2 regions of the Parabacteroides sp. AF19-14 genome follow, and region 1 is predicted to be linked to the other one. Evidence: riboswitches for the same ligand, from Rfam matches in the RefSeq annotation. Region 1 holds a riboswitch; the other holds the start of a gene.
The links. Region 1 has a riboswitch for cobalamin ahead of accC (acetyl-CoA carboxylase biotin carboxylase subunit). Riboswitches for the same ligand answer to the same signal wherever they lie in the genome.

Region 1 (6,086 bases):
ATTGCTTGTTTCTTCTCCTCATCGTTGGCTTTCCGGTATAATATATTCACGGCACCTTCAGCCCCCATCACCGCAATCTCAGCCATCGGATATGCCAAGTTTATATCGGCACCGGTAGGCTTACTTGCCATTACGATATAGGCTCCCCCGTAAGCCTTCCGGGTAATCAACGTGATTTTGGGAACCGTGGCCTCCGCATAAGCGTAGACAATTTTTGCCCCGTGGCGTATAATTCCCGCATGTTCTTGCGTACAGCCCGGCAAGAAGCCCGGCACATCCTCGAACGTGATCAATGGAATATTGAAGCAATCGCAGAAGCGAATGAAACGTGCGGCCTTATCAGAAGCATCGATATCCAAGACTCCCGCTAAAAAGGCAGGTTGGTTCCCTACGATACCTATGGTACGGCCTCCCAAACGAGCGAATCCCACTACAATATTGCGAGCGAAATGAGGCATAACCTCGAAAAAGTAATGATTATCCACTATCGGCTCTATAATATCCTTGATGTCATAAGGGACATTAGGATCTTCCGGAATCACATGCTGCAACGACTCTTCTACCCGACGCACATCGTCAGCACAAGCTATAACTGGAGCGTCTTCCATATTATTAGAAGGCAGGAAACTCAGAAGTTCCCGGATACTCATCAAAGTCTCCTCTTCCGTATCACACACAAAATGTGCGACCCCGCTTTTTCCGCTATGTACCTGCGCCCCGCCCAGCTCTTCCTTATCGATCACCTCGTGAGTCACCGCCTTTACGACATCCGGCCCCGTGATAAACATATGACTTTGCTCTTTGACCATAAAAATAAAATCGGTCAAAGCCGGGGAATAACAAGCGCCCCCCGCACAAGGCCCCAAAATAGCCGATAATTGGGGAACGACTCCCGAGGCCATCGTATTTTGGTAAAAGATAGAAGCATAACCAGCCAAGCTATTCACCCCTTCTTGAATCCGGGCACCCCCCGAGTCATTCAAGGCGATGATCGGCGCTCCGTTCTTTAAGGCTAATTGTTGCACTTTCACGATCTTAGCGGCATTCGTGGCACTCAAGGTCCCACCGTATGCGGTAAAATCATAAGCGTAAACAAATACCAAACGACCATCGATCTTTCCATAACCACTTACCATTCCATCACCGGGAATCTTATTCTTATCCATCCCGAAGTTTGTACACCGATGCACCACGAATTTATCCAGCTCATTGAAAGTCCCTTTATCCAACAGCATCTCGATTCGTTCACGGGCGGTCATACGCCCGCAAGCATGTTGTTTCTCAATGCGATTCAATCCTCCTCCCAACGAGGCCTCTTTATTCAAAGCCTCAAAATCTTTATATAATTGCTCGTTATTCATATGAATCATCTTTTAATAGGTCTAAAGTCATAAGCACTTGATTGTTATCAACGGAATCTCCCTCGGATACCAATATATCTTTTACCACGCATGCTGAGCTTACCTTATAGTTACTCTGCATCTTCATCGCCTCAAGTACGACCACGGTATCCCCCGTTTCCAAGCGATCTCCTTTCCGCACAGGTATTTTCACGACTTTACCCGGCATCGGGGCGACAATCTTGTCATCTTGCTTCTCTTCCGCACTTTTACGCATACGCAAATATTTCTTTTGGGTATCTACGATATCCACATGATAGGAACGGTAGAACATATTCACGTCATAACTCCGATGATCTTCTCCGGAGATGATCTCCGCGTTAAATGAGTTCCCATCGTGCAAGACAGAACAACTGCCGTTCTCCGTCATCACGATATCCACATCATACGGCTTCCCGTCGATAGAAAGCCGGACTTTATTCCCTTCTTTACTGACCAATGTCACATCGGCCACACGATTTCCGATATGTATTTCCATAACCAATACCCGTTAAATCCGTAAGACACCTTTTTGTAAACCAAACTCCCGCCAACGGCTGATAGGACGTGTATCCACCAATTGGGTAGAAGTATTTTCCTCTAAATTCATCAAATAATCCATATAAGCGGCGATCATGGCGATATTCTCGATTTCCTCGTTATTACCGTTAGACCGTTGTAGCATCCGGGCATTCTTAGCGATAAATAATGTATTATATTCCCCTTTCACGAAATCAGGATTATGCATGATACGTTTCAAATAACTGAGGTTCGTCTTTAAGCCCGTGATTTTATATTCATATAGAACCCGGCGCATACGCTCGATCGCATACGCACGTGTCGTTGCCCATACGATTAATTTACCGATCATAGGGTCATAATAGACCGGAATCTCATACCCTTCATATACATAGCTATCGATACGTACCCCGATACCATTCGGTTCCGTTAATTGCCGGATAATACCCGGGGAAGGCATGAAATTATTTTCCGTATCCTCCGCACAGATCCGGCACTCGATGGCATGTCCTCGTTGGAAAAGATCTTCTTGACGAAGATGCAAAACCTCATTATTGGCGATACGGATTTGTTCCTTTACCAAATCCACCCCTACCACTTCTTCCGTGATAGGATGCTCTACTTGTAGCCGGGTATTCATTTCCAAAAAATAAAAATGGCGGTCCTTATCTACAAGGAACTCTATCGTTCCCGCTCCGGAATAATGAACCGCTTTAGCCGCAGCCACAGCCTTTTCCCCCATTTCTTTACGTAAGTCCGCTGTTAGGAATGGAGACGGGCTTTCCTCTACTATTTTCTGGTTACGACGTTGAACCGAACATTCCCGGTCAAATAGATGAATGACATTACCATGGTTATCTCCCAATATCTGGAATTCTATATGATGCGGCTCCTCTACGAATTTCTCTATATATACCGTATCATCACCAAATGAGGACAACGATTCTGAACGAGCCGTATGATAAGCCTCGACAACCTCGCCCTTCTCATGTATCAGGCGCATCCCTTTTCCTCCACCTCCCATAGAAGCTTTCAGCATAACAGGGAAACCAATTTCTTCGCAAACCCGAAGCGCTTCTTCCGCACTTTGCAACGGTTGCTCCGTACCGGGAACCACAGGAACCTCTGCGGCGATCATGCGTTTGCGTGCGGCGATCTTATCTCCCATCGCTTCCATCGTCTCCGCTGACGGGCCGATAAATATCAATCCTTCTTGCTTACAACAGCGTGCGAAGTCCGCGTTCTCCGACAAGAAACCATAACCGGGATGTATCGCATCGGCATGGTGCCGTTTCGCCGCAGCGATCAGATTGTCTATATTCAAATAACTTTCCTTGGAAGCCGCCGGGCCTATCAAGGCTGCCTCATCCGCATACATTACATGCCGAGCGGTACGATCGGTCTCCGAATATACGGCAACAGTGCGAATCCCCATCTCCTTACATGAGCGCATCACACGGATAGCGATCTCACCTCGATTCGCAACAAGCACTTTACGGATCATGTCGCCACGAGGACATAAATTCTCCATAAATCATTAACTATTGATTCTTATTCTTTTCGTACTGCTTTCCTAATCCCTCGAGCAAAAACAGCCTTTAATGAATGGCAGGTCTTCTGACTGACTCCCATCTTGAGGCCTTCCCGGTCGCTAGAACCAGTGGCGATAGTGTTGTTTCAAGATGTTCTTCGGAGCTTCACAGCAGCGGGACTGTCCGGGATTCACACCCGATTCCCTTTTAATCCACATACCCGAATGGTATATGCGGAACCGATTCGGGGGCAAAGATAGTATTTTTTATTTAACTATCCACTTCAGCCAGGCCGGAATATACGGAATACACGGATCCCAAGTAAAATTCCGTACAATAAGCTCACAAGAGAAGCTTATGCATAAAGCATTAAAAATCAAAATTAAAAAAACAGGATAATCTTTCTGCGAAAACACATACATGTTTTTGAAAAAAGTCGTACGTGTTTTCTGGAAAGGTCGTACGTGTTTTCCTGAATCCTTCCACCGAAAACAATAGCGCATGCTAAAATTTACAAGAAGCTCCACTTAAATGAGATGTTAAATGAAAAAGCCTTACTTTTTGTAGAGTCAACAGGCAAGTACAGTTTTTATACATTTCGTTTGTTCGTGTTCTCAGCTATTTTGTGTAACTTTGCGTATGCTTGAAGGCATATCAATTTGAAGCTGCCTATTCTTGCTTGCGTTACCTTGTCGTAATAATTGGCTCAAATAAAGAATAAGACTCTACAATGAGATGAATTGAACACATGAAAACTGAATATCAAAAATGTATGGATGAGGAGCCTTTCGACGGCTCATCGCCCGAAATAACGGAAATGACTGTCCGTAACAAAAGGCTACTACACCAACTCAGAGAAACGGATTATGCCGACAATGAGGCAAAGCAGCGCATCTATCGGCAGATGTTCGGAAGTATCGGCAAGGATGTTTACATCGACATAGACTTCCGATGCGAGTATGGGAAAAACATCTATTTCGGGAACAAGGTGATCGTGAACATGAACTGTACGTTCCTCGATAATAACAATATCATTATCGGTAACAACGTGATGATAGCCCCCGATGTGAAAATATATACCGCAACTCATTCCGTTCACCTTGCGGAAAGGATGCCGGAAAGGACACATCCCGGAGCGTCCATCTGCGACACAATTGCCCGACCTGTCCTTATAGAAGATGGTGTATGGATAGGAGGCGGCTCTACAATCCTTCCGGGTGTGACTGTCGGCCAAAACTCTGTCATCGGAGCAGGCAGTGTTGTCGTGAAAGATATTCCTGCCAATTCCATAGCTGTCGGCAATCCTTGCCGTGTAATTAAAAATATCGAAGATAATGATTAAAAACCTCATTTTTGATTTTGGCAAGGTCCTCGTAAATCACGATTTGCAACCCTTGCTTGAACGACATTTCGGGGATGATGAAGTGTCACTAATCGGTTTTCACAAAATTCTATCAGATCCGAAATTTATAAACATGTGCGACCGTGGAATAATCCCGTTTGATAAAATGATTGACGGAGCGATAAAAAGGTATCCTGAATATAGTGATGCCTTCACGTTTTTCAAAGATAATTATCTAGAAGAGATAACAGGAGAGATTGAAGGTATGCGTGTACTTCTAAAAAAGTTAAAGCAATCTGGATTCAAACTATATGGGTTGACGAACTGGAGCGACACAATCTACCGGGTCATGGAGAAATTCGACATATTCCGGTTACTTGACGGTATGGTAATATCATGTGAGGAACACTTCATCAAGCCAGAAAAGGAAATTTATCTTCGCCTTCGTGACAAATATGGCCTTAAACCGTCGGAATGTTTGTTTACGGATGACAGAATGGTGAATGTGTTGGGTGCAAAGGCGATTGGAATGGAAGCTGTATTGTTCACAACACCCAAAGAATATATTTTTGAAATAGAGCGAATTTGCGGTATCAAAATTGAACAATGATGAATACCAGAAATTGCAACAGCCGGAGATGCGTTTAGAGAATAGCGAATATCGCACCATTGATTAACGACAAATAAAACAAAGAAGAATATGGGTATCGGAAAATGGATAGGCGGTGTCTTGGGGTTTATGGCATTCGGACCACTGGGCGCTTTAGCCGGTATTATATTAGGCTCTTTCTTTGAGGAAGAGGCAAACATGACGGGACAGCCCTTCGGTGGCAGAACCAATTACGATGATCAATATACACGAAGAGACCCATACGCCGGGGAGCGTAACAGTTTCCTTTTCTCCATGTTGGTAATGGCCTCCTATATCATCCGTGCCGATGGGAAAATCATGCACAGCGAGATGGAATATGTCCGTCAATTCCTCCGAAGGAACTTCGGCGAGATCGCCGTAGGCCAAGGTGAAGAGATATTGCTAAAGCTTTTCGACCAAGCCAAACGCATGGAGCAAGAGAATAGCATAGGATTCAAGAATACCATCCGGGAATGCGGAACCCAGATCGCATACAACCTAAGTTATGAGGAGCGGCTGCAACTGCTGGCGTTCCTCGCCGAGATCGCTAAGAGCGACGGTAATGTTTGCGCCACCGAGATCAACGCTTTAAAAGAGGTAGCCATAGCGATGGGAATGTCTGAAAAGGAAGTTGAATCCATGTTAAATCTTCAGGAAAACTCCCTAGATAACGCCTATAAAGT
Region 2 (9,261 bases), on a different contig from region 1:
TCTCAGCGACCCGCTCGTCTTGAAGGTAGCATTTCACCTCGACACCCAGACGTTGCAGAGCTCCCTTACGAATGCCGGAAGCAGCCATCGTGACATCGGTGATGATCGTAGGAACTTCCCCGCCGCTGATCTTATTATATAATGTAGAGACAGCATCCGGGTCGGCATAAAGGATATTTTCCATATCGAAATCGGCCGTCGTATGAATGGCATGGAGTAACGCCCATTTCTTATCCAACGGGATCTCTTGGTTTTTCAATTCCTTCTCGATCGTACGGAAACTACGGATCATGATGTCCTGTCCGATACCCGTATCCATTTTCTTTTGTTTGATCTCGCCATAATATCCCCGGGGAGTGATCATATGATTCCCGGAAAGATATGTTTGTGAGTTTCCGATCAAGACTACCGTGAACATATCGATCTGCTCGGGGTCCAGATCTGCGAGCGTAGTGACGAATACTTCTTGCTCCTCCCGTCCGGCCTGACGTACATAACCGACCGGAGTCTCCGGCTTGCGTTCTTGCAGGAACAATTCTTTTAAGCGATAGAGTTGCCAATAACGTCCCTCGCTTTTTGGGTTATAGATCGCCGTAACAAAATCGGCCATGGCCGCCGCGTGAATCCGTTTCTCGATCAGTTCCCAAGGAGTCATCAAGTCTGAGAGGGAAATCACACAGAAATCATGTCCGATAGGAGCGCCAAGCAAGGACGCAGCTTTCTGGAAAGCGCTGATGCCCGGATACGACTCGATCTCGATCTCGCTTCCGGATTCTTTCTTCATCTCATAAATCAGAGGAGTCATGCCATAAATACCGGCGTCACCGGAACTGATCACGCAAACCGTCTTTCCCTCGTTGGCATAAGCGAAAGCTTGCTCGGCACGAGCTTGCTCACGTTTCATACCTGTATCTATACATTCCGTTCCCTCACGAAGCAAGTGGGTGATAAAACGGAAATAATATTTATATCCTATGATGACATCCGAGCTTTGGATAGCGGCCAAAACCGCAGGCGTTATATCGGCCTCGCTACCGGGGCCGATTCCGGCGACTATAATCTTGCCTTTATTCATTCAAATCTATTTTATAATACAATGTTCTCAATAAATATAATACAAATATACAGGCTTTACTTCTTTCTTCTCGCTTTTCGCCTGATATATTTTATCGCAAGCCATACACCGGATAAGGAAACGAACGTGCCTCCCAACATGGTTCCCCACATCACGATATTCCATAAGACCGGATGATCTACCAAGAATTTCAGATTCAAGCTATGCAATGCCGGATACATCCAATGGTTCCAACGAGACGGCGTATTTACATAACGGTATTGTCCATTACGGGGATTAATGTAATAACAACTATTATCCACGTCTTGAATAGATACTTTCCAGACCGGGAGTTCTAAATTCCTTTTTCGTGAGATATAATACGTATCATAAGCATCCAACAGTTTGATATCAGCCGTGGTCCCGATACCATGTATCTGAGACAATACGGAACGGATTTCTTCCGGTCGCAGGTTCAATAAAGATATCCCGTCACTCTTATTTGCGTTCACGACAATATCCTTCGTGTCTGTTTGTACGATGTAAAAGGGTATATCACCAAAACTGCTCCATTCCAATTGACGGATCTGGCCGGGATAGGCTTGTATGACCGCCCTGTAATCCAACGGATAATCGAGTGGGGAAGGAGCCATCTTCCGCAGTTCTTGAACCGGGTTTATATCAAGCTTGGCTTTCAACCCCCAATCCTGTACACGAGCCAAAGACATCATACCACTAAAGCAGAAGGTGAGGACAAATAAACCGAATAACACCCCAAGAATATGATGCCATTTATACCAGAACTTCTTATAAGGGGAAATCAAATGACGTCTCCTCGCTAACCGGAAATCCCGTATTCCTAAATAGATCCCAGCGATACACATAACGCATCCAATGCCGGATAACCAGACAACTACCTTTATCCATAATTCAGCGTCTTGCCGCAAGGAAGTGAAATAAACCCAATGAGGGATCGCCCCGAGCCAAGCCCAGAAACGACTGTTTTTATCCGTATATTGCAAAACCTCCCCGGATTTAGAGGATATGTATAATTCATGTCGTTCTGGATCGGCGAAATGGAATTTATAGATCGGAAATTCCTCTTTTAAACGACCGAATGGAATCCATTGGTCCAAGGTGTACAAGGAATCTACCTTCGCTATGGAAGAGGTATTCCATTGTGATGCCACACGTTGGATACGATTCCAGTCGATTACGGGTAATCTTTCCGTCGAGTCGGCAGGAATATCATAGCTCCCTTTCTCCGTCCGGATATGAAAAACAGTTTGTCCCAAATAGCTGTTTAAGGTAACATGGCTTATCCGCTCGTTCTGCGGTAAACGTTTCTCTATCTGGTCTAACGAAGGAAGATTCTCCAGAGAGAGAATATCCATCTTCGCCCGTTTATCGGCCCGGTCCGCTCGCGGGAACGTATGGTAGATCATTACCAATCCCGATAGGAACCAAACGAGAAACAGGATACTGAACGCCGTGCCCAGTATCCTGTGTATAAATAGCGTGATCTTTGTCAATAGATTCATGAGCGTATGTTCTATATATTATAATGTATAGGAGATAGCCACTTGGAAATTACGAGGCATGCTTGGCACCATCTGTTGTCCGAGCGCTTGGTTATAATAATTGTTGTCAAACAAGTTATTCAAGTTGAATGTAAGGTGAATATTGTTGTTCAACAAATAAGACATACCGAAATCGGTTACCCAATACGGATCGAACCAAGAGTTGTTAGATGTATTACGGTATACTTTACCGGTATAACTGCTACTCAAGTGAAATTCCAGATTCTTCAAGACACCCCGAGGGATGGTATAACTGCCGTATGCGTAGAAAGTCTGGTTCGGTACGTTGCTCTGCCAGTTTCCTTCTTGGCTATTCAATTGTTGCTTTGTCTCATCCGGGTTATTGCCATAGATAGCCTCGATCAATTCCGGATCCTTTATTTCTTTCATCTCCCGGATCTTGGAGTCGTTCAATCCATAACCGATCGTCAGCGCTAAGGTGCTTACCGGAGAAAGAGTGACATCAAAATCAAAACCCTTGGAATCTTGTACACCCACCTGTCCGATTACGCTCTTCGTGGTAGTCTCGCCGTTTACCTCCACTTGATAGTTGTTGGTCAACGTAGCCGTACTGTTCATCTTCCGGATATAGAACAAGCTGGCATTGGCGCTTAATATATTGTTCAATTGATATTTAAGCCCCACCTCGGCTTGGTATCCTTTCTCCGGCTTAAATACTTCCTCATTGCGAGCAGGCTCGAAACGATTTCCATCACCTCCTACATAAATGACGTTATCTTGATAGAACGTACGGATCGGCTTGAAGAAAGAGGCGAAAGACGCATAAATGGATGTATTCGGATGGGGCAGATAGACCGCTCCGAAACGATAAGTCAACGCCTTATTCTTTATCATATTGAAGCTTGAATGCTCCTCATACTCACGTCGTCCGGTAGGAGTTGTAGCGCTGGCGGACATATAACGGAAAAAGTCGTAACGTAGAGCGGCTAATACCTTCCATTGCTCGTTGAACTCAACCATATCTTGAAGATAAAGGCTGTTGGAATAATGATGCGTAACCGTCGCTTTCGAGAATTTACTGGTCATATATCCCATGCTATGCGGATCATAAACGGATACATGCGAATAAAGGCCGGGACCCTGAACATCATCCCCTAAATTATAGCCCGAATAGCTGGTACGATTCAAGGCGACGAAAGAGTAACCTCCCATATACGTATGCTTTATCTCACCCGTCTTGAATTTACCGCTCAACTCGAGCGTATTGGCGACAGTCTTGGAGATATGGGAGAAGCGAAGCGGGAAAGAAAGATATACGCTGTCCAAACAGATATATTTTTTCTGGCCGTTTTTCATATAATAATGATCATAGATCGGATCATCACTTTCGAGATAGTCGAGGGCTTCCGTCCCAAAATAGTTGATATCGTCGTTATTGTAAGAAAGGCGATCTGTTAGTTTCGCACCGTTCCAAAAAGTATGTGTGTACTGCGTCGATATGTTCCAAGCGTGATTCTTCATAAAGTCGGACTCGTTATTGTAGCGAGCCTCACGGTCAAGTCCCGGTAGCATATCATTTTTATGGAGATATAACTGTCCTGTTTGCGCATTATATACATCATTTGCCATTAAATCGGGAAGACCAATCTCCGTTCCATAGAAGTCGCGGTTAAAACCTCCACGAACATCTAATAGGTCACGTTCCGTCATTTTAGCTTGCAATGCCAGATAACCGGAAAAGCGACGGTTGCCATTATCACGCCAGCCCTCTTGATCGGAAAAGTTGACATTGGCGTAATAATTGACCGGACCGACCAATTTACCGCCCATGCCAAGCGTCGCCTCTTTATTCTCGTAACTACCGTAGGCCAATCGGGCGTTAACGCTCTGTTTCTCTGACGGGGATTTACGAACGATATTCAAGGTTCCACCTACGGCTGAATGTCCGTAAAGTACAGAAGCCGGTCCCTTTAATAATTCAATAGACTCGATACAGGATAGATCGGGTACGGGATAAGAGTTGTTTATTGCCGAACGTTCATCGCGGATACCGTCTATCATCATGATAGAATGATCGAAACCACGGATCGACAATTGTTGAAATGCGCCATAAGATGTTTGGAATCGTACGCCCGGCATAAAGCGTACCGCATCTTGGATATTACGGATACCTCTCAACTCCAAACTACTCGCCGTAATGCTATTAATTGAAATAGGAAGATATTTCATAGGTACGTCCAACTTCGTGATTTGTGGACGTGGCTTGCGTGCGGCGGTCGCTACGACTTCTTGAATATTGAATGTCGTATCGGCGAAATTCGTGTACTCATTCTTGTGTTGTGCCTGCATCGTACTGATACATAAGGCTGTCAACGGTAAGATTGTCAAAACTCTTTTCATATATTTAGCATTATAACTGTTTATTGTATGCATGTGAAATCCCTTTCGAAAGAAATTCCATTTTCCTTCGAATGAAAATTTAGTTTCTTTCGGAAGGAATTACTTTTTCTTCCGAAAGGAATAAAAAACATTGTGTAGTGAACTTTTTTAGTCCTTCTCTACCGCATAAGCTTTCTTCTTATCAACGATATCGATCATCTTATGTTTAGCCATGAAACGGGCATGTTCGATGAAGATCTTCTGGATATCCGGATTCTGTCCCAGACCTTCCATAAATACGCTTACCTCGTAGCCTTTCTTTTCCAATTCCTCTTTCCAATCACCGGCGATATCGTTTTTCGCATGGTCTCCGGCAACAAACATAAATGGCATCAACAAGACTTTCTTCGTTCCATTGGCCTTTACTTGGGCTACCATCGTATCAAAAGTAGGATAGCCCTCGATGGTTCCTACGGAATAATCCTTGAATCCCTTCTCCTTCAACATATAATCCAACATAGCATATTGGGCCGTCGCCGGTGTATAAGTGCCATGGCCTACCAATAAAGTAGCGCCTTCTTTCGCCCCATTTTTTATGATAGCGGCGATTACCGCCTCATAATCCTCCGGTGTATACAATAAAGGATTACCGATACGAATCTCCTTGAAAGAAGATTTCATGGTGGCAACATCCTTACGTAAGGATTCCATCTCGATACCTTCGATTATATTCGTGGATTGGATCAAGACATGTGTATAACCATCAGTCTTTAATTTTTCCAAGGCCTCGATCGGGTTCAGTTTCTCTACGCCACGAGCTTTTAAGCGGCGCATTACAATGCGAGAAGTCCATGCCTCACGCAACTCAACATCTTTGAAAGCTTCTTTCGCTTTTTGATTGATCGCGTCGATTGTCAAGGCACGGGTATCATCATGGGTTGTTCCAAAATGTACCATCAATAAAGCGGCCTTATCGCCCGGTTGTAAAGAGGCGAATAAATCGGATGCTACAAAATTCTCGCCATCGTGCGCACGACAAACTAGGCTGATGACCAGCAAGAAGAAAGATAGTAAGTGTTTCCTCATCATATGAATATATTAATAATTAGATTACATATCAATCCCACGGAGACAACGTATTATTACGTCTCCAACATCTTTTAGATATAGGTGATATTTCTATCCTCTTAATTACTCCTGACCCCGGGAGGAATTAATCATTACTTCGCTTGGCAGGTTTCCTGACTGGCTCGGAAAGCAACCTTCCCATCTTTCTTAAGACAGTGGCATAGCAGAACGCTTTCCTTTTCAAGAGCTTCACAGTAGCGGGCACTGTTCCGGATTCTAACCGGATTCCCTTTTATAGAGTTGTCGGTAGACAAACTCTATCACCTAAGCGGTCGCAAATTTATATAAATAATCCCGAAAAGTAACAACATCTTTCAAAGAATCCCTGTTCCAATAGCATCTTTTTTGTTTAACATCAAATAAATAGATATGGAATGGATAACTAATTTACTTCAACATTATCCGGAGCTAGCTGTTTTCATAACCTTAGCTCTCGGTTTCTGGATTGGCAAGTTTAAGATAAAGAAGTTCACGCTGGGAACGGTTACCAGCGTATTATTGGTCGGTGTATTGATCGGGCAATTAAAAATCGATATAAGCGGACCGTTAAAGTCCGTCTTTTTCTTGATGTTCCTCTTCGCTGTAGGATATAGCGTTGGGCCACAGTTCTTCCGGGGATTGAAAAAGGAAGGTCTTCCTCAAATGCTTTTCGCCGCCGTCATGTGTATATTTTGTTTGATCGCTCCTTTTTTGTTAGCGAAACTTATGGGATATAACGCAGGCGAGGCCGCAGGATTATTGGCGGGCTCCCAGACGATGTCGGCAGTATTAGGAGTTGCCGAAGATACGATCGGACAGATGAATATTAGCGATACGGATAAAAGTGCTATGGTAAATGTAATGCCCGTGGCCTATGCGGTAACTTATATTTTCGGTACGGCAGGATCCGCATGGTTAGTGAGTGATATCGGGCCACGTCTTTTAGGAGGACTCGACTACGTGAAAAAAGCGTGTAAAGAGCTAGAGGCTAAAATGGGAAATAACGACGAGAGCGAGCAACCGGGCTTTATGCCTGCCGCCCGTCCGGTAACTTTCCGGGCCTATAAGATTAGTAATGAATGGTTCAAGGATGGCAAAAGCGTAAAGCAGTTGGAGGTGTATTTAGACCAATTGGGACGGCATTTGTTCGTGGAGCGTGTCCGTATTAATAATGTAGTAACCGATGTTAAACCGGATTTGGTTTTACATACCGGAAATGAGGTTGTCCTAAGCGGTCGCCGGGAATTCGTGATCGGAGAGGAGAACTGGATTGGCGACGAGGTCAATGACATTGAATTGCTCGATTTTCCGGCAGAGACGTTACCCGTACTAGTGATCCATAAGGAATACGTGGGGAAAAAGATCTGCTATTTACGCAATCAATCGTTCATGCATGGTGTTAGCATCAAGTCCGTAAGGCGTGCGGGTATCAATATCCCGGTCTTGGCCGCTACGGTGATAGATTCCGGTGATATGCTGGAATTGGTAGGCATGAAATCAGAGGTAAATAAAGCGGCGACGGCTTTAGGATATCCCGATCGCCCAACCAATCAGACCGATTTGATTTTCGTGGGTATCGGTATTTTCTTAGGGGGAATTTTAGGTTCGCTCGCGATTCATTTCGGGGGTGTCCCGATTAGCCTAAGTACGAGTGGAGGTGCTTTGATAGCCGGGCTCGTCTTTGGATGGCTTCGTTCTAAGCATCCGACCTTCGGGCGTATTCCGGAGCCTTCCGTCTGGATATTAAATAATTTGGGATTGAATATGTTTATCGCCGTAGTCGGTATCACGGCGGGTCCCAGTTTCGTGACCGGATTGAAGGAAGTCGGTATAAGTTTATTTATTATCGGTGCTTTAGCGACATCTATCCCGCTTATCATCGGTATTCTGATGGGACGTTACGTTTTTAAGTTCCACCCGGCTATTACTTTAGGTTGTACGGCGGGTTCACGTACGACAACTGCCGCATTAGGAGCGGTGGAAGATGCCGTAGGAAGTGAGACTCCAGCCTTAGGCTATACCGTTACCTATGCGGTGGGTAATACTTTATTAATCATCTGGGGTGTCGTTATTGTGCTAATCATGTAATATATATAATGTATGGACAAGAAGAAAATACATGTCACGAGAGAATATGAGAAAAAGATGTCGGAGATTAGCCCTTTCGAGCTAAAGAACATCTTGATAGAGTTAGCGGATGAGAGCGCTCGTAAAAGTACGCACATCATGCTGAACGCAGGAAGGGGAAATCCAAACTGGATCAGTACGGTTCCACGGGAGGCATTCTTCCTATTAGGGCAGTTCGCCTTGGAGGAATGCCAGCGGGAAACCGAATTGGCAGATGAGATGGCCGGAGCCGCAGGGGTTCCCAACCGCAAAAGGATCGCGTCTCGCTTCGTACAGTTTCTAAAGAAACATGCGCAATCTCCCGGCGCTACTTTATTGAAGGGTACCTATGAATATCTGGTCACGGAAAAAGGTGTAGATGAGAATGAGCTTGTATATGAATGGGCGGAAGGTGTCATTGGTGATCAATATCCGGTTCCCGATCGTATCTTGAAATATACGGAAATGCTCGTGCGGGATTATTTAGACCAAGAATTATGTGATAACCAGCCCCCTGAGGGAATATTCGACCTTTTCGCTACCGAGGGCGGAACTGCCGCCATGTGTTATATCTTCGATTCCTTGCAACAGAATTTCTTGTTGAATAAGGGAGACAAGATCGTTCTCTTCGCTCCGGTATTCACTCCTTATATAGAGATTCCGGAACAGGCTCGTTATCTTTTTAATGTCATAGAGATAAAAGCCTTGAAGATGACAAAAGACGGCTATCACACGTGGCAATATCAAGAAAAAGATTTAGATGTCCTGAAAGATCCTAGCGTGAAAGCCGCTTTCATAACAAACCCGAGCAACCCGCCTTCATACGGATTGACAAAAGCATTGATGAATAGGATCGTTGAGATCGTACGGAACGACAATCCCAACCTCATGATTATTACGGATGATGTGTATGCGACATTTATTCCGCATTTTCGCTCGATGATGGCCGAATTACCAAAGAATACGTTATGTGTCTACTCTTTCTCCAAATATTTCGGGGCAACCGGATGGAGATTGGCGGTAATCGCTTTACATCAAGATAATATTTACGACCGGATGATCCGTGAATTGCCA

Region 2: linked by a shared signal. The riboswitch ahead of DWX33_RS00330 (sirohydrochlorin cobaltochelatase) and the one ahead of accC (acetyl-CoA carboxylase biotin carboxylase subunit) in region 1 are both predicted to bind cobalamin.

What each region holds. Positions count from the first base shown of each region.
Region 1 covers NZ_QTMJ01000006.1:121,042-127,127, forward strand. Annotated here, with positions in the region: gene DWX33_RS08250 (acyl-CoA carboxylase subunit beta) at 1-1,361, opposite strand, end outside; gene DWX33_RS08255 (biotin/lipoyl-containing protein) at 1,354-1,878, opposite strand; gene accC (acetyl-CoA carboxylase biotin carboxylase subunit) at 1,891-3,402, opposite strand; cobalamin riboswitch at 3,488-3,689, opposite strand; gene DWX33_RS08265 (sugar O-acetyltransferase) at 4,179-4,772, shown strand; gene DWX33_RS08270 (HAD family phosphatase) at 4,765-5,382, shown strand; gene DWX33_RS08275 (TerB family tellurite resistance protein) at 5,473-6,086, shown strand, end outside.
Region 2 covers NZ_QTMJ01000001.1:74,568-83,828, forward strand. Annotated here, with positions in the region: gene cobJ (precorrin-3B C(17)-methyltransferase) at 1-1,075, opposite strand, end outside; gene DWX33_RS00320 (PepSY domain-containing protein) at 1,132-2,595, opposite strand; gene DWX33_RS00325 (TonB-dependent siderophore receptor) at 2,614-4,995, opposite strand; gene DWX33_RS00330 (sirohydrochlorin cobaltochelatase) at 5,143-6,060, opposite strand; cobalamin riboswitch at 6,188-6,385, opposite strand; gene aspT (aspartate-alanine antiporter) at 6,472-8,169, shown strand; gene DWX33_RS00340 (bifunctional aspartate transaminase/aspartate 4-decarboxylase) at 8,182-9,261, shown strand, end outside.